Regions from separate parts of the Undibacterium sp. CY21W genome, predicted to be linked through region 1. Evidence: predicted binding sites of a transcription regulator. Region 1 holds the regulator's gene; the other holds the start of a gene.

Evidence for each region. Region 1 encodes LexA, which represses DNA repair genes until DNA is damaged. Its sites were predicted from a motif close to ACTGTATNNNNATACAGT; they were not measured.
Region 2: ruvA (Holliday junction branch migration protein RuvA) is a predicted target of LexA. The motif match lies at 6,544-6,561, and genes of this name have one in related genera.

What each region holds. Positions count from the first base shown of each region.
Region 1 is NZ_JACOGE010000008.1:119,362-129,009, reverse strand. It holds gene H8K29_RS16765 (DUF47 domain-containing protein) at 1-310, opposite strand, end outside; gene H8K29_RS16760 (replicative DNA helicase) at 434-1,822, opposite strand; gene rplI (50S ribosomal protein L9) at 1,988-2,440, opposite strand; gene rpsR (30S ribosomal protein S18) at 2,467-2,751, opposite strand; gene priB (primosomal replication protein N) at 2,761-3,060, opposite strand; gene rpsF (30S ribosomal protein S6) at 3,095-3,463, opposite strand; gene lexA (transcriptional repressor LexA) at 3,697-4,353, shown strand; gene lon (endopeptidase La) at 4,458-6,863, opposite strand; gene clpX (ATP-dependent Clp protease ATP-binding subunit ClpX) at 7,081-8,346, opposite strand; gene clpP (ATP-dependent Clp endopeptidase proteolytic subunit ClpP) at 8,529-9,155, opposite strand; gene tig (trigger factor) at 9,175-9,648, opposite strand, start outside.
Region 2 is NZ_JACOGE010000002.1:710,885-720,532, reverse strand. It holds gene H8K29_RS07855 (putative Na+/H+ antiporter) at 1-961, shown strand, start outside; gene coq7 (2-polyprenyl-3-methyl-6-methoxy-1,4-benzoquinone monooxygenase) at 1,063-1,692, opposite strand; gene H8K29_RS07845 (porin) at 2,042-3,199, shown strand; gene H8K29_RS07840 (porin) at 3,575-4,675, shown strand; gene ruvB (Holliday junction branch migration DNA helicase RuvB) at 4,893-5,936, opposite strand; gene ruvA (Holliday junction branch migration protein RuvA) at 5,948-6,529, opposite strand; gene ruvC (crossover junction endodeoxyribonuclease RuvC) at 6,785-7,327, opposite strand; gene purH (bifunctional phosphoribosylaminoimidazolecarboxamide formyltransferase/IMP cyclohydrolase) at 7,363-8,928, opposite strand; gene H8K29_RS07815 (helix-turn-helix domain-containing protein) at 8,980-9,213, opposite strand; gene dusB (tRNA dihydrouridine synthase DusB) at 9,311-9,648, opposite strand, start outside.

The sequences.
Region 1 (9,648 bases):
TGTCGTAGAGCGAGATGGTCTGCGCAGCGTCTTCCTGCAAATCAAGTATGTCATCCATACGCGTAATCAGCTTATGAATATCATCGCGATCAAGTGGCGTAATAAACGTTTTATGCAGCAACTCTATTGTATTGTGAGTCACTGTATCTGCTTGCTTTTCGATGCTCTCGATCGCATGCACCCTGCTTTCAAGATCATCAAAATTGGTCATCAAGGCAAGCATTTCTTTTGATCCTTTAACACACAGATCTGCATGCTGATTAAATAATTCAAAGAATTTGCCTTCCGTAGGCATCAGGCGTCCAAACATTTTTTTCTCACTGAAATTTGAAACAAATTGGAATATTTTTGTCAGGGCACAAGTTGATTACACCTAACAAACTGAAGAAAGACATTTAGTGAAATGTACTCACTGGGTAAAAATTATTCTGCATTACTCATTATCGCCATACACCGACAACGAACCGACGTAATTATCAAACTTGGTATATTCACCAAGGAAAGTCAGTCGCACGCTGCCAATTGGACCATTACGCTGCTTACCGATAATAATTTCGGCAGTGCCTTTATCGGGAGAGTCAGGGTTGTAAACCTGATCCCGGTAAATAAACATAATCACGTCGGCATCCTGTTCAATCGCTCCCGACTCACGCAAATCTGACATCACAGGCCGCTTATTCGGGCGCTGCTCCAGCGAACGATTTAACTGAGAAAGTGCAATGACCGGGCAATTTAACTCTTTTGCGAGGCCTTTAAGATTTCGTGAAATCTCTGAAATTTCGGTTGCCCTGTTTTCACCCGCAGAATTCGCCGACATCAACTGCAGGTAATCGACGATAATCAAACCAAGCTTGCCGCACTGACGAGCCAAACGTCGCGAACGCGCACGCAATTCGATAGAACTCAGAGCCGGAGTTTCATCTATGTATAACTGCGCGTCATTCATTTTTTGAATGGCATGCGTCAACCGAGGCCAGTCTTCGTCGCTCAACTTACCCACGCGCAAACGGCTCTGATCCAGCCGCCCAACAGAACCAAGCATACGCATCGCTAACTGTGCGCCGCCCATCTCCATTGAAAACACCGCCACCGGCAGGCCGCTGTCAATTGCGACGTTTTCGCCGATATTGAGTGAAAACGCCGTTTTACCCATAGATGGACGACCAGCAACGATAATCAGATCACCCGGCTGCAAACCAGAAGTCATCTTATCCAGATCAACGAATCCAGTTGGAACACCGGTGATATCGTTCTGGTTATCACGGTTGTATAACTCATCGATACGCTCTACAACCTGCGTCAACAAAGGTTGAATTGCCTGAAAACCCTGCGCTCCACGCGCACCCTCTTCAGCAATCGCAAAGATTTTGGACTCGGCCTCATCCAGCATTTGCTTGACTTCTTTACCCTGAGGATTGAAAGCATTACCAGCAATTTCATCTGAAACAGTGATCAGTTTGCGCAACACACCACGATCGCGGACAATTTCAGCGTAGCGGCGAATATTTGCAGCCGAAGGCGTGTTTTGTGCCAGCGCATTCAGGTAAGTCAAACCACCTGCGTCTTCGGCCTTGCCCATGCCATTCAAGGCCTCGTAAACAGTAATGACGTCTGCTGGCCTTGAAGAATTAATCAGTTTTACAATGCACTGAAAAATAATTCTGTGGTCATAACGATAAAAATCTTCCTCACCGATAAAATCAGCAATACGATCCCATGCAGCATTATCGAGTAAAAGGCCACCAAGGACAGACTGCTCTGCCTCAATGGAATGGGGGGGGACGCGAATCGCATCAAGTTGTGGATCAGTAGCGGCTTTCATGGCGCGCATTATACCTGCTAAATCAAATTACAAATAACGACTGAAGGCGACAAAGTACGGTGTGAACAATAAACATCAATAAACAAAATTGTTTATATAATTTTACGCTTACCATAAAAAAAGCCGGGGAAACCCCGGCTTTTTTTATATCTAGCTAACAGCTAATTATGCGTGCTCGCCAACAACTGATACATTCACGTTAACTACAACGTCAGTATGCAGTGCAACGGAAACAGCGTGATCACCTGCCGTTTTCAACGGACCTTGCGGCAAGCGAACTTGTGCTTTTTCAACAGTGAAACCAACTTTAGCCAACGCTTCAGCGATGTCAAAATTAGTTACTGAGCCGAACAAACGACCATCAACACCAGATTTTTGTGAAATCTGAACTGTAGAACCTTCCAGCTTCTCGCCTTGAGCCTGAGCTACAGCCAATTTTGCTGCTGCTGCTTTTTCCAGCTCAGCACGTTTCGCTTCAAATTCAGCGATTGCTGCTGCAGTCGCACGGCGAGCCATGCGTTGTGGAATCAAAAAGTTACGTGCATAACCATCTTTAACACGAACTACATCACCAAGATTGCCGAGATTAACGACTTTATCCATCAGAATAACTTGCATATTTTTCTCCTAATACCTGTCGTCAATTACGCTGTGTGCAGATCAGTGTAAGGCAACAACGCTAAGTAGCGTGCGCGCTTGATCGCTGTATCAACTTGACGTTGGTACAGCGCTTTAGTACCAGTCAGACGTGCAGGCATAATTTTGCCGTTTTCTTGCACGAAATCTTTCAATGTGTCGATATCTTTGTAATCAACTTTTTCTACATGTGCTGCTGTGAAGCGGCAGAATTTTTTGCGTTTGAACAAAGGGTTTTGTTGTTGACGCTTTTGCTTCAATTTGCTTTTATCAAATTTTTTACCGAATGCCATTTGTGGCTCCTAATCTAGTAAATTTGCCCGTATTCCATTGATATGAAATACCAGACTTTTGCTGTTGCGATTTTTGCGTGCTAAAAAACCCGTGAATGCAATCTCAACATCTAAAGGCAGTTCGGAGAATTTTCCTGAAATTTCACCTGCAGCTTGTGCGGAAATTTCAAATTCAACCAATCGCCCTGTTCCGGCTTCCACCTGCTGCGAACTGTGCATCAATATTGCTGATACTATTGGTATCCCAGCTGGCGTGTAACGTATCGCTGATTTCTCTATGATACGAGCCATCACTGTCAGTTGATTCACTGTTTTTTATACGACCTTTTTCAAATCAAATGAATTAAGCAGCTGGTGCTTCAACGCGCTGTGCTTTAGCCGCGTCTTCTTTTTGAACAGCTTTCATCATTGGAGATGGTGCTGTTTCAGCTTTTTTCATTTTGACTGTCAGGTGACGCAGAACGGCATCATTGAATTTGAATGCTGTTTCCAGCTCAAGCAATGTTTCTGCATCGCACTCAATGTTCATGCAAACATAATGTGCTTTAGCCAATTTTTGAATCATGTAAGCCAATTGACGACGGCCCCAGTCTTCAACGCGGTGAACCTGACCACCACGTGCAACAACGCTAGCTTTGTAACGTTCGATCATTGCAGGAACTTGCTCGCTTTGATCGGGATGTACAATAAATACGATTTCATAATGACGCATATATTCTCCTTGTGGACAATAAAAATAGCCTGCCTCGGCGTCAAGACGAGTGCAGGAAGAGGAAAGCCGACGATCATAACGCACTTTTCCGTTTTATTCAATCAATTCAGTACAGAGCTAATCCGATGGTACTAGATTGCACATAGCCACAAAATTTCCTTGCACTTCACAGCGCACTGTATAAAAATACAGACTGTTTTTATATACAGCGTAATGATCTACGTTCACACAAAATGCTTAAGCTGACAGCCCGACAAGAGCAGATCCTGAATTTAATCAAAGATGCCATTCAAAATACAGGCTTCCCGCCGACCCGCGCTGAAATAGCGGCTGAGCTGGGCTTTCGCTCCACCAATGCAGCGGAAGAGCACCTGCAGGCACTCGCAAGAAAGGGCGTGATTGAAATAGCGCCCGGAACATCGCGCGGCATACGCCTGCTGGAGTCAGAATTATCAAGTCATATCACAGGTCAACAACTGGCGTCATCGCAATCTGTTTTTTCTCAGATAAACCTGCCACTGATCGGGCGGGTTGCGGCCGGATCGCCAATACTCGCATCAGAACACATTGAAACCAGCTACCAAGTAGACCCTGCACTGTTTTCTGCCAAGCCAGATTTTCTTCTCAAGGTTCGCGGCATGTCTATGCGTGACGCAGGCATACTCGATGGCGATCTGTTAGCAGTAAAGAAGACTGATACTGCAAGAAATGGGCAAATTATTGTTGCCAGGCTTGGCGATGATGTGACTGTCAAGCGCTATAAAAAAACCGGAAATTCTGTTGAATTAATTCCTGAGAATCCTGACTACTCAATTATCAAAGTAAATGAAAACGAGGAAAATTTCTCACTGGAAGGACTGGCTGTCGGGCTGATGCGAAATTGGATCTGATACTAAGAAAATCAAACGAAAATATATTGCTATCAATGACGCTTAGATAAAATCTAAATAAAAAAAACGCCCGAAAATTCGGGCGTTTTTTTATCCATACAACATTAATGCTTCACAACAGCAAGATCAGCAGAAGGCTCACTTGATCCAGCAGCAACGGGAATTTCCGCGTCAACCAAAGGCTGCGGCTGACGCTCCAAAGCAATTTCCAACACCTTGTCTATCCAACGCACCGGGATAATTTCCAGTTTGTTTTTTACATTGTCCGGGATTTCAGCCAGATCCTTTGCGTTCTCCTCCGGAATTAAAACAGTTTTAATTCCGCCGCGATGCGCTGCCAGTAATTTCTCTTTCAAACCACCAATTGGCAACACCTCGCCACGCAAAGTGATCTCACCTGTCATCGCAACGTCCGCCCGCACAGGAATCCCGGTGAACACAGATACCAATGCGGTCGTCATTGCGATACCAGCAGAAGGACCGTCTTTAGGTGTCGCCCCTTCAGGTACGTGAATGTGAATATCACTCTTCTCAAAGACATCAGCCTTAATGCCCAAGCGCTGAGCCCGGCTACGCACAACTGTGCGGGCAGCTTCGATCGACTCCTTCATGACATCACCTAAGGTTCCAGTGCGGATAACGCCACCTTTACCGGGCATAGAAACAGCCTCGATAGTCAAGAGATCGCCACCAACTTCCGTCCATGCCAGACCAACTACCTGACCAATTTGATTATCCTTGACCGCAACGCCAAAATCGTATCGGCGTACACCCAAATATTTATCCAGATTTTTGGAGGTAATCGTCGCTTTTTTCTCACTCTTCTTCAGCAAAAGCATTTTGACGACTTTACGACATATTTTGGAAATTTCGCGCTCCAGCGAACGAACACCAGCCTCCCTTGTGTAATAGCGGATAATATCTCTGATCGCACTTTCTGCGACAGTGATTTCCGTTTCTTTCAGGCCGTTATTTTTAATTTGCTTTTGCAACAAATAGCGCTGAGCAATGCTGGTTTTTTCATCCTCTGTGTAACCAGAAAGACGAATCACTTCCATCCTGTCCAACAATGCAGGAGGAATATTGTACGAGTTAGACGTCGCGACAAACATCACGTCAGACAAATCAAAATCGACTTCAATGTAGTGATCCGAAAACGTATGATTTTGTTCAGGATCAAGCACCTCCAGCAATGCGGACGAAGGATCGCCACGGAAATCCGCCCCCATTTTATCGACTTCATCCAACAAAAAAAGAGGGTTGCGAACACCGACCTTGGCCAGGCTCTGCAAAATTTTACCAGGCATGGAGCCAATGTAAGTGCGACGATGTCCACGAATCTCTGCCTCGTCACGCACACCACCAAGCGCCATGCGAACGAACTTGCGATTTGTTGCCCGGGCAATCGACTGACCGAGAGACGTTTTACCGACACCCGGAGGGCCGACCAGACACAGAATCGGAGCTTTTAACTTATCCACACGTTGCTGAACAGCAAGATACTCAAGAATGCGCTCTTTAACCTTATCTAAACCGTAATGCTCATCCTCCAGAACCTTCTCAGCATTCGTCAGATCATTATTTACTTTGGATTTTTTCTTCCAAGGCAAACCAACAATAGTATCAATATAATTTCTGACAACTGTTGCCTCTGCAGACATCGGTGACATCATTTTGAGTTTTTTCAACTCATTAAGAGCCTTGTCGCGAGCTTCTTTCGGCATTTTGGCGGCAATGATTTTTTTCTCAAGTTCATCGATATCTGCACCCTCTTCACCTTCGCCCAGCTCTTTCTGAATCGCTTTCACTTGTTCGTTCAGATAGTACTCACGCTGCGATTTCTCCATCTGACGCTTAACGCGACCACGGATACGTTTTTCCACCTGCAAGATATCGAGCTCGCCTTCAAGTTGCCCAAGCAGATGCTCAAGCCTTTTGGCTACACTGAAAATTTCCAGGATCACTTGCTTTTGCTCCAATTTCAGAGGCAAGTGTGCCGCGATGGTATCTGCAAGACGACCGGCGTCGTCAATGCCAGAAAGAGAGGCAAGAATTTCAGGCGGGATTTTTTTGTTCAGTTTTACGTATTGATCAAACTGTTGAACAATTGCACGACGCATCGCTTCAACTTCGGAATCATCTTCCTCAACTGCTGCAACCGGCGTCACTTCAGCACTGAAGTGTGACTCAGAATCATGAATCTGGTGAATGCGGGCACGCTGCGCCCCTTCAACCAATACTTTTACTGTGCCATCAGGCAACTTCAACATTTGCAAAATATTGGCTATACAACCAATTTCATAAATATCGTCAGCCGAAGGCTCGTCCTTCGCAGCGGCTTTTTGAGCAGCAAGCATAATGCTTTTACCCTGCTCCATTGCAGCCTCCAAAGCCTTAATGGACTTTGGGCGCCCCACAAACAGTGGAATAACCATATGGGGAAATACAACCACGTCACGTAATGGCAGCAGCGGCAGTTGAATTTGCTCGGTAATTGAAGTAGTTGTCATGGCGCACCTTTCATAAATACTAGTTGGTAATGTTGGCGCACAAGGCTAAAACACAAGCCCATTATCAGAAAAAACAATAAAAAAGCTACGCAGAGAGCTCCTCCGGGTAGCTTTACGGCTGAAGCCATGTTTCTTCCTACTTCATTCTACTTCGATTAAAAAAAATGCGGTGAATAACCATAAAAAAAAGGGGATATCTCCCCTTTTTTGCAAAAACTCAAGCTCCGGACACTTTGGCTTGCTCGTGATAAATAAGCAAAGGCTTAGCACCGTTAGTGATAGTCCCCTCATCAATCACCACTTTTTCAACATTTTGATGGCTAGGCAGATCGTACATAATATCCAACAATGCATGCTCCAGTATCGATCTCAAACCACGCGCACCAGTTTTACGGGCAATCGCTTTTTTTGCAATTGCCTGCAAAGCAGCCGGGCGTATTTCAAGCTCAGTGCCTTCCATTTCCAGCAGTTTTGCATATTGCTTAATCAGCGCATTTTTTGGCTCAACCAGGATCTGAATCAATGCCGCTTCATCGAGTTCGTTGAGCGTTGCAATCACAGGCAAACGACCAACCAATTCAGGAATCAAACCGAACTTAATCAAATCCTGCGGCTCCGCATCCTGCATCATCTGACTTGCGCTTTTTTCCGTCTGACTTTTAACGCTGGCTGAAAAACCAATACTGCTACGCTCTGATCTGTCTGAAATAATCTTTGCCAGGCCATCAAAAGCACCGCCACAAATAAACATGATATTCGTGGTATCGATCTGAATGAAGTCCTGATTTGGATGCTTGCGACCACCTTGTGGCGGCACCGATGCCATCGTGCCCTCGATCAGCTTCAGCAGAGCCTGCTGCACGCCTTCACCAGACACATCACGTGTGATCGAGGGATTGTCAGATTTACGGGAAATCTTATCAATCTCATCGATATAGACGATGCCCTTCTGAGCACGTTCGACTTCATAATTACAGTTCTGCAGCAATTTTTGAATGATATTTTCAACGTCCTCACCAACATAACCAGCCTCGGTCAAGGTCGTTGCGTCTGCGATCACAAACGGTACATTCAACATGCGAGCAAGCGTCTGCGCCAGCAACGTTTTACCTGACCCGGTAGGGCCAACCAGCAAAATATTACTCTTGGCGAGCTCTACATCATCCTTTTTACCCAGATGCTTCAGACGCTTGTAATGATTGTAGACAGCGACCGCCAGAATACGCTTCGCGTTTGGCTGACCAATCACATACTGGTCCAATAAATCGGTAATTTCCTGGGGAGTTGGCAGCTCAGTTTTCGCGCTCGCTATATTGTCAATTTCAGATACTTCATCGCGAATAATGTCATTGCACAAGTCTATGCACTCATCGCAAATAAAGACCGAAGGCCCTGCAATCAGCTTCTTAACCTCATGTTGACTCTTTCCGCAGAATGAGCAGTAGAGCAGTTTTTCACCGCTGGAGGATTTTTTATCGGGCATGGTACGAATATGAGAAAAACAAAATAAATATAAATCGGAACGAAGAGCATATTACCTGCAAAAACAGTTTTCGTCATTGCATGCACAAGATCCGGAAGTACCTGAGAAATCGAATAATTTAGAAAATAAATAAAAAACGCCCGAACCTTTATGGGAACGGGCGTTTATCTAATTCAAGCAGCTTAAGCGCGATGAGTCAAAACTTTATCAATTAACCCGTATTCGACAGCGGCATCAGCCGACATAAAATTATCACGATCAGTGTCTTTGGCAATCTGATCTAAGCTGCGGCCTGTGTTTTCCGCCAGAATGCCATTCAGACGTTCGCGCAAGTACAAAATTTCACGCGCCTGAATCTCAATATCTGAAGCCTGCCCCTGTGCACCACCCAAGGGTTGATGAATCATAATGCGGGAATTCGGTAAAGAGAATCGCTTACCTTTAGCACCTGCCGCCAGCAAAAAAGCCCCCATCGATGCAGCCAGACCGGTACACAATGTCGACACATCTGGCTTAATGAACTGCATGGTGTCGTAGATCGCCATCCCGGCAGAAACGGAGCCGCCCGGAGAATTAATGTAGAAAGAAATATCCTTATCTGGATTTTCACTCTCCAAAAACAACAGCTGCGCGACGACCAGATTTGCCGTCTGATCATTCACCGGACCAACCAGAAAAATCACACGCTCTTTCAATAAGCGGGAATAGATGTCATAGGAACGTTCACCGCGCCCACTTTGCTCTACCACCATAGGCACCATGCCCAGCATATTTGTATCCAACGCCGAATTACGGATGACGCCTGTCATGTGATTTTCCTTTTAAAACTTATGCTTGTGCGTTATTGCCCATCAACTCATCGAAAGGCAGTGTTTTTTCAGTCACTTTCGACTTACCGAGAACATAGTTAACGACGTTTTCTTCTAATACAAGGGCCTCAACTTCTGCAAGGCGATTACGATCACTGTAGTAGTACTTCACTACTTGTTGCGGATCTTCGTAGCTTTGCGCGAAATCTTCAACCTGAGCTTTGATCTGCTCTGCAGTTGCCTGCAAGTTATTAGCCTTGACCAATTCAGCCAAAATCAGACCCAGACGGACACGGCGCTCTGCTTGCGCATTGAACATCTCAATCGGGAATGGAACGTCTTTCACGTTCATGCCACGTTGTGCCATATCCTGACGAGTCATTTCAGCCAGACGCTCACTGTCTTGCGCAACCAAAGAAGTCGGAACATCAAATGTCACCGCCTTAACCAAAGCGTCCATCACGCTTTCTTTTGTTTTCGCTTTAACACGGCC
Region 2 (9,648 bases), on a different contig from region 1:
GGCAGTGCAGGCTTTTGTTTCTCGTATCGCGCGCGCGCTGCCGTTAAATACTCAGCTCGCTTCGTATTTTCTGTGTCTGTCTTTGGTGCCCTTGCTTGGTTCATTTATTACTGAACCGGCAGCGATGACATTGGCAGCGCTGATGTTACGCGAGCGCTTTTATTCGCAAGCGATTTCCGAGCGGATGAAGTACATGACGCTGGGCGTTTTATTCGTCAACATTTCTATCGGTGGCGTACTCACTTCGTTTGCGGCACCGCCGGTGTTGATGGTTGCAGAGAAATGGGGTTGGAACAGTGCGTTCATGCTGCAGATGTTCGGCTGGAAGGCCGCTGGTGCCGTCGTATTAAATGCCTTGTTGTTGAGCCTGTTCTTCCGTAAAGAACTGACGGCACTGAAAGCGCCGGAACCGACAACAGCGGATGCGCCTGTGCCTTTTTCTGTCGTGGCAATTCATTTTATTTTTCTCGCGGCCACGGTCTGGTTTGCACATTATCCGGTTGTATTTCTGGGACTGTTTTTATTTTTCCTCGGGTTCACCGAAGCGTACAAACAGTATCAGGACAGGCTGATGTTGAGAGAAGGTTTGCTGGTCGCATTTTTTCTGGCTGGCCTGGTGGTTCTTGGCGGCAAACAGGCGTGGTGGCTGCAACCGTTGCTGGCAGGCATGGATAACGCTGTCTTGTTTTTCGGCGCGGTCGCATTAACGGCGGTGACGGACAATGCCGCGCTGACTTATCTTGGGTCGCTGGTCGTTGGTTTGCCGGATGCGGCCAAATATGCGCTGGTATCTGGCGCTGTCACGGGTGGTGGTTTGACGGTGATTGCGAATGCGCCGAATCCTGCCGGATTTGCGATTTTAAAAGACTCGTTTAATGAGAAAGCGATCAGCCCGCTGGGTCTGATCGCCGCTGCAGCATTACCGACTGGTATCGCCGCTTTGTTTTTACATTTTGTGTAAGCCTCAGGCGCTGCTGGCTGGATAGCTGCAAATGCTCTGCGGCAACAGCGCTTGAGCCCACCTCAAAATGTGCTGTTGCGGTAGGGCGGTGGTATCTGCTGTCAGATATAGTAAGCCGTTGATGTCATCACTTTGGCCATCAGTTTCATCACCATTTTGATTGGCTGCGGCGTTTCACTTGCCCCCAACGCTTGTGCTGCGGCACCATGTGCAACTTCGTCAACGCGCATCTGTTCGACAATCGCACGCGACCTTTCGTCATGTGCAGGCAGCGACTTCAGGTGTCCGGCCAGATGGGCTTCAACCTGCCGCTCGGTTTCAACGACAAATCCCAGGCTTGCTGCATCGCCACATTTTGCCGCGATGACGCCGCAAGTGTAGGCGCCTGCATACCAAAGCGGATTCATGAAACTGGTATGGGAGTTCAGTTCTTTCAGGCGGCTTGCCGTCCACGCCAGATGATCTTCTTCTTCGATGCAGGAATGTTGCAACTGGCGGGTCACTTCTTCTGTATGCGAAAACGCACTTTGGGCATCATACAGCGCCTGCGCACAGATTTCCCCGACATGATTGACCCGCATCAGACCGGCGCTGTGTTTTTTTTCCTGCTCACACAGCGCGTCTTCAGTAGTGACGGTCGCGGCGGGGTAAGGGCGCGAGCTTTTCGCCTGAGCCGAAACGGTGCGCAGCGCGCGATCAAAGCTGAGGACGATACGATCTATATTTGGCAGAGACATGGTTTCGATGCGGTAAAAGTTAAGGCGCTATTGTAAAACAACAGCCCCGGGGGCTGGCTTTAAGCTGGCGCAAGGCATGCGCAGATTTACAGGTGCCTCACGGGTACCTAAAAGTGACTACCGGTGTGCTGAATGCGACTGTTGTCGCCGCGCCACATTTAATTTGCTTAAACACGGTCGTTCGCAAATTCTCTTTGCCCAAATCCACGTAGTTTGGTTCAATCGTTCCTAGATTGTTTATCAATCAGTTTGGAAGAACTTGCAACACAATCAAAAAAAGCGGCCTAACTAAGAGCCGCAGACATCAAGTCAAATCACACTATAAAATCTGGAGACAATTTCAATGAAAAAATCACTCATCGCTTTTGCTGTACTGGGCGCGTTCGCATCTGCGGCATCCGCACAATCTAATGTGACCGTCTACGGTATCGTCGATGCCGCTGTTATGTACACCAATAATCAAGCGGGCGGCACCAATAAAGCCGTTATGGAAGCTGGTCAGCTGTTGACATCTCGCTGGGGTATTAAAGGCAGCGAAGATCTGGGCGGCGGTCTGAAAGCTAACTTTAATCTGGAAGGCACCCTGGCGAATGATACAGGCGCAGCAGGTGCCGGTTTTGGCGGCAGCAACCTGACGCAAAATTTCAGCCAGGCCGGTAACAATACTTCCCTGTTTGACCGCCTTTCCTGGGTTGGTTTATCAGGTGCGTTTGGTGCTGTCACGATGGGTCGTAACAATATTCTGGGTGTGGATTCCGTTGGTCTGGCTGATCCTATGAGTCTGGCACATGCAGGTACAAATCCTAACGTAGCGTTGGTGGGCTTGAACTCTGGTGCATTCTTCGGCGGTTTCGGTACAAATCAGGGCGGTACAGCTCTGCGTCAAAATAACTCGGTTAAGTATGTTTCCCCTTTCATTTCTGGCTTCGCTGGCGCAGCGATGTACGGCTTTGGTGAAAAAGCAGGCGAAATTTCTTCCAGTTCTTATGCTGGTCTGGCAGGTATCTTCACAGATGGCACGAATGGCGCCGCATTGTCTTTCGCGAAATTGAAAGATCCTACAGGAAATGTTTCTCTGAGTGGTTGGGCTGGTGGCATTAAATACAAAGTTGTACCATCGACTATGTTGCGCTTTACCTACGGTCACAACACAATTGAAGGCAATCTGGGTGCTCCGGTTGCAGTGACATCGCCAAACAATAATCGCAAGATTACCGTTATTGGTCTGGGTGCTGACTATGCGGTTTCTGATCAGTTGACTCTGACTGGCGCTTACTACAATACAAAACGTTCGGGCGATTTCGATGGTAAGGCTGATCAGTACATCGGTCTGGCTAAGTATGCATTCAGCAAACGCACTACTGCTTACGCATCGCTGACATATGCTAAAGCGGGCTCTTCAGCTTTGAAAGACACGACATTGGCACTGGGTATCATCGGTACTGATGGCGTTCAAAATAAAGCGACTCGTGCAGCATTTGGTATCTTGCACGCATTCTGATATGTAGTTTCATCAGTTAGTGCAATTAAAAAGCCAGCGAATCGCTGGCTTTTTTCTTTGAACAACGAAAATTATTAATGATGTTGTATTGATGTTTTTGTGATTTTTAATGTTTTTTCGTCATTTTAATTTTAAAAAACTCATATTCAGATACTCGAAATTTGTCTTTCCCAACTTTCTTATCCTCCAGAGCAATATCGATTATCCATTATGGTCTGTTGTGGAATTGAGACATCAATTTCGCTTATTTACCCTCGAACGTCGATTTAACTTGGCTGTTCTTCTTCAAATTTGGTCAAATACGACTGTTGATATTAGCAGTTCATATATTTTGACGTTTCATTTTTAGTATCACTTGCCAGCAAGTTGAAATGAATGATCGAAACTCAACGTAATTGTCTTAAACCCTTTGGAGAAATAAAAATGAAAAAATCACTTATCGCATTGTCAGTATTGGCAGCAGTTGCAGGTACGGCTCAGGCACAGTCTTCCGTAACCGTTTACGGCGTACTGGATATGGCTCTTCAGAATGAAAATAACGGTGCCTTTTCTAAAGGTGGTAAAGGTGCGATTACGTCATTGGACAGTGGCGTGCAATCTGGCTCCCGTCTGGGTTTCAAAGGTAGTGAAGATCTGGGTAACGGCTTGAAAGCAAATTTCAAATTGGAAATGGGTATTCAGGCTGATACCGGTGCGTCTGCTCAAGGCGGACTGGCATTTGGTCGTGCAGCATGGGTGGGCTTGTCCGGTGACTTTGGCGCGATTCAACTGGGTCGTCAAAACAAACCAATGTTCGATGCTGTAGACTCTATCGATCCATTCGGCACAGGCATTATCGGTGGTAGCGCAACAGACAGCACAAGTGCAACAGGCTTGGGTAATCTGTTTTTTGCAACAAATCCACGTTCCACCAACACAGCAAACTATACAACCAACAACCTGAGTGGTTTTACTGGTTCTCTGGCTTATACATTTGGCGAACAAGCTGGTGATAACAGCAAAAACCGTGGTATCGGTGCATCTGGGTCTTACGCAGCAGGACCGTTGCTCGCAACAGTGGCATATCACACAGAAGATGTCTCTGCTGCTGCAAAGCCAACGAATGCTGTTAAGCATATTTTCGCTGGTGCAACTTATGACTTCACAGTTGTGAAAGCAGCGCTTGCTTATGGTAAAGTGAAATCAGATGATAACTCTGTTGCCTACAAACTTTGGAATCTTGGTGCGACTTTCCCGGTCAGCGCAGCAGGTACTATCATCGCTGGTGTAACACGCGTTTCTAGTGATGTAGTCAGTACTGATCGCAATAGCACACAACTGGCTTTAGGTTATACACACTCTCTGTCTAAACGTACTAATGTTTACACATCTTTTTCTCGGTTGTCTAATGATGCAAACGTAAATGCAGGTGGCTTAGCATCTGGGCTGGGACGTACAGAGCGTATGGTTAACGTTGGTATCCGTCACGCATTCTAATCTTCAGCAGGCGTGAGCTTGCTGTCTTAGAAAATAAAAAAGCACCTTTGGGTGCTTTTTTATTTTGTGTATGGAATTCGGGCAATCGACAATTTGTTTGACTCACTTTTGATGAACGAAAGAGGCCAATTATTTGCTTATCGTGATCATTGGGTGTCCTTGCGTCAGTATTTGAAGTGATTTTGTATTTACGCCGGAAGCAATCGATTTCTGGCTGTCACTCATTCTCTGGCGGTACAAGATTAAAATGTTCGTAAGCCAAAGTGGTGGCAATTCTCCCGCGAGGAGTACGTTGCAGGTAACCTTGTTGTATCAGATAGGGTTCCAGCACATCTTCAATGGTGTCACGTTCCTCACCGATTGCCGCCGCGACATTGTCCAGCCCGACGGGGCCGCCACCGAATTTAAACAGGATGGCTTCAAGTAGCTTTCTGTCCATCAGATCGAAGCCAACGGTATCCACATCCAGCATTTTCAGCGCGGCATCGGCAATATCTTTGGTGATCTCGCCATTGCCTTTCACCTCGGCATAGTCACGTACCCGCCGCAGCAGGCGATTGGCAATACGCGGTGTGCCACGCGCGCGATTAGCGATTTCTCGCGCGCCAGCTTCGTGTATCGGTGCATTCAGGAGGGAGGCCGAACGTGTGACGATACGCGTCAGTTGTTCCGGCGTATAAAATTCCAGACGGGCGACGATACCAAAGCGATCACGCAAAGGATTCGTCAGCATGCCCGCCCGCGTTGTTGCACCGACCAGCGTGAACGGTTGCAGATCCAGTTTAACCGAGCGTGCAGCGGGGCCTTCGCCTATCATGATGTCGATCTGATAGTCTTCCAGCGCAGGATATAAAATCTCTTCAACGACGGGAGACAAACGGTGAATTTCATCGATAAACAGCACATCGTTTGCTTCCAGATTCGTCAGTAGTGCGGCCAGATCGCCTGCACGCTCCAGAACCGGCCCCGAAGTCTGACGCAGGTTGACTCCCATTTCACGGGCAATAATGTGTGCCAGCGTGGTTTTACCTAAGCCCGGAGGGCCGAACAGCAGGGTGTGATCGAGTGCTTCTCCGCGCTGGCGCGCAGCCGTGATGAAAATTTCCAGCTGATCACGGATTTTTTCCTGCCCAACATATTCGTCGAGTTGTTTTGGCCGTAATGCGCGTTCAATCGCTTCTTCGTTAACGGACACCGGTGTTGCCGCAATGATGCGCTGTTCGCTGAAATTGATCGAAAGATTATCTGTCTGTATGCTCATGATGTAATTTTTCAGCCTTTAGACAGTGATTTCAGGGCGAGTTTGATGCCTTCCGATACGCCTGTATCTTTTGGTACGGATTTCATCGCCAGCATTGCTTCTTTATCGGAATAACCCAGAGCTAACAAGGCATTCAGAATGTCGGCGCTATGATCACCTGCCGCGGCCGCCATGCCGGACGTAAATAAATCGGCACCGAGTTTACCTTTGAGTTCCAGTAACAGGCGCTCGGCAGTTTTTTTGCCTATTCCCGGAATGCGGGTTAAGCGACCGACTTCCTGCATCGTAATTGCCTGCGACAGATCTGCCACAGACATTCCCGAAAGGATAGACAATGCCGTGCGCGCACCGACGCCGCTGATTTTAACCAGTTGACGGAAGGTCGCACGTTCTTCTGCTGTGCCAAAACCAAACAGCACATGTGCATCTTCGCGTATGGCCAGATGTGTCAGCAAAACCACTTTTTCGCCTAGCGGTGGCAGGTTATAAAACGTGCTCATCGGCACATCGACTTCGTAGCCTACACCCTGACAATCGATCAATAATTGAGGGGGATTTTTCTCTAGCAGAGTGCCTGCGATGCGACCTATCATGAGACTGCTTTCATACTGTATGAATAAGCAGTGATAGTAAACGATTCTCTCCGGCTTGACGAGAGTGTGTCAGCGAAATTCCACGACTTAGGACTGGTGTTGCTTTCCTGAGCTGCAGCGGAAAATAAAAAGAAGATGTGTCGTCGTGTTTACAAGGGTCTTCAGGCAAAAAGGCTCGCTGGGGCGCATCAACATTGAGGGATGCTAAGTTTCGACGAGTGTCAGACATAGAATTTGATCTTACAGGATGTGCATTTACCCTATCAGTCTGCCTGCTTTCACACGTAGACCTTTTTTTGCCAGTTCGGGCGCAATGGCACTCAAGGTTGCCAGGGCTTCACCACTATGGGCGTGGCAAATCGCAACCCCGAGCGCATCAGCGGCATCCGCACTTGGTGTGCCGGATAGCATTAACAGACGTTGCACCATATCCTGCACCTGCTCCTTGCTGGCACGCCCCTGGCCGACAACCCCTTGCTTGACCTGCAGCGCCGTGTATTCGGCGACCATCAGATCAGCGGCGACTAATGCGCAGATGGCTGCGCCACGCGCCTGTCCCAGCAATAAGGTGGATTGTGGATTGACGTTGACGAAGACTTTCTCTATCGCCGCACAATCAGGCTGATAAGTGCGGACAATTTCAGAAACGCCGGAAAGGATAGTTTTCAGCCGCTCAGGTAAAGAACCTTCGACCGTTTTGATGGTGCCAGATGCTACGTAAGTGAGCTTCTGTCCCTGCTTATGAATAACCCCGAATCCAGTTGTCCGCAATCCGGGGTCGATACCTAAAATCTTCATGTGTGCCTTGCCCCGCAAAAGAGCAAGGCGAATGATTAATGACGGAAATGACGTGTGCCAGTATAGACCATCACCACACCGCGTTCATCTGCGGCATCAATGACTTCCTGATCGCGCATAGAGCCACCCGGATGAATCACACAAGTCGCGCCTGCATCGACCACTACATCCAGACCGTCACGGAACGGGAAGAATGCATCTGACGCTACAGCAGAACCTATCAGCGACAGCCCAGCATTTTGTGCTTTGATCGAAGCGATACGCGCAGAATCAATACGGCTCATCTGACCGGCGCCGACACCTAGCGTCATACCGTTGCCACAGAATACGATCGCATTCGATTTAACGTATTTCGCGACACGCCATGCAAACATCATGTCGGCCATTTGTTGTGGTGTCGGTTGAAGTTTGGAGACGACGCGCAATTCTTCCTGCAAAACGTTTTTCGCATCCGGTGCCTGTACCAGCAAGCCGCCACCTACGCGTTTGACGTCGTATTGATTGACTTCGTTGCCCAAGGCAATTTCCAACAAACGTACGTTTTGTTTGGCTGCAAAAATCGCTTTTGCTTCTGCTGTGAACGATGGTGCGATCAGTACTTCAACGAATTGTTTAGCGACGATTTCTGCTGCTTTGCCATCGAGTTCACGGTTGAATGCAATGATGCCGCCAAAGGCTGATGTCGGATCGGTTTGTAATGCTTTGCTGTATGCGTCAAATGGTGTCGGGGCTACCGCTACGCCGCAAGGATTCGCATGCTTAACGATGACGCAAGCGGATTCTTTGAACGACTTAACGCATTCCCAGGCTGCGTCGGAGTCAGCGATGTTGTTGTACGACAGTTCTTTGCCTTGCAATTGTTTGTAGTTGGCGAGTGCGCCATCCACTGTTTTCAAATCACGATAGAAAGCTGCCGACTGATGCGGGTTTTCGCCATAACGCATTTCCTGCACTTTGTCGAAATGCAGATTCAGTGTCTGCGGATAAGCGCTGCGTGTCGTGTGTGCTTTATCTTCACCGAGGCTGGTCAGATAGTTAGTGATAGCACCGTCATATTGTGCGGTATGCGCAAAGACTTTTTTTGCCAGCGTGAACTTGGTGTCATAGCTGACGACATTGTTATTCGCCTTCATTTCGGCGAGAACCACGGTGTAGTCGCTGGGGTCAACAATCACGGTCACGTCTTTGTGATTTTTTGCCGATGAGCGCAGCATCGTCGGGCCACCGATATCAATGTTCTCAATCGCATCTTCGAGTGAGCATTCTGCTTTGGCGACCGTTTGCTGGAAAGGGTAGAGATTCACAACGACCATATCTATCGTCGGAATGCCATGCTGTTCAAGCGCTGCAACATGCTCAGGAAAATCGCGGCGCGCCAGAATGCCGCCGTGTACTTTCGGGTGCAGTGTTTTCACACGTCCGTCGAGCATTTCAGGAAAGCCCGTGTAGTCCGCTACTTCGGTTACAGCTAAACCATTATCGGCCAATAATTTAGCGGTGCCGCCGGTGGAGAGCAACTTGACACCGAGTGCAGACAATTCACGTGCAAATTCGAGCACACCGGTCTTGTCGGAGACGGAGATAAGAGCTTGTTTGATCATGATGAAGATAAGTGAGTAAGGAAATCGGTGTCAGGCGCTGGCGGCAAATAATTACAGCAAACCGTGCTGCTGCAATTTCTTGCGCAAGGTATTGCGGTTAATGCCGAGCATGTCTGCTGCTTGTGACTGGTTGCTGGAGGCGCGTATCATCACCATTTCCAGCATAGGTTTTTCTACTGCTAATACAACCATGTCGTAAATATTGGAGGCGGGTTGTTCGCCGAGATCGCGGAAATATTTTTCCAGATTTTTATGGACGGCGTCCTGAATGCTATCTTTGCTCATGCTGTTTTTGTCACTGTTCGGTTATGCCGGTCGGCGCTTTCATTTCAATGCTGAAGGCGCTGATGTTATGCGGTCGGATTACAAATATCGGTTTGTTTTACGCCGCCATTTTTTCTTCAAAGGGGCGGTATTGTAACCGTTCCCCCGCCATGCGATCAAAAAAATGACTGACGGCATCAAGTTGTTCATCGCACGACGTTAGTAAATTCATTTGCTGCCGGAATTCCTCGCCGTTGACGAGATCCTGCACGTACCAGCCTATGTGTTTGCGCGCAGTCCTGACACCAAGATACTCACCGTAAAACTCATAATGTGCTTTCAGATGGTTATCCATCAGGTGCCTGACTTCGCTGATCAGTGGCGGTGGTAAGTGTTCGCCAGTTGCTAGGAAATGTTCGATTTCGCGAAAGATCCAGGGCCGCCCTTGTGCTGCAC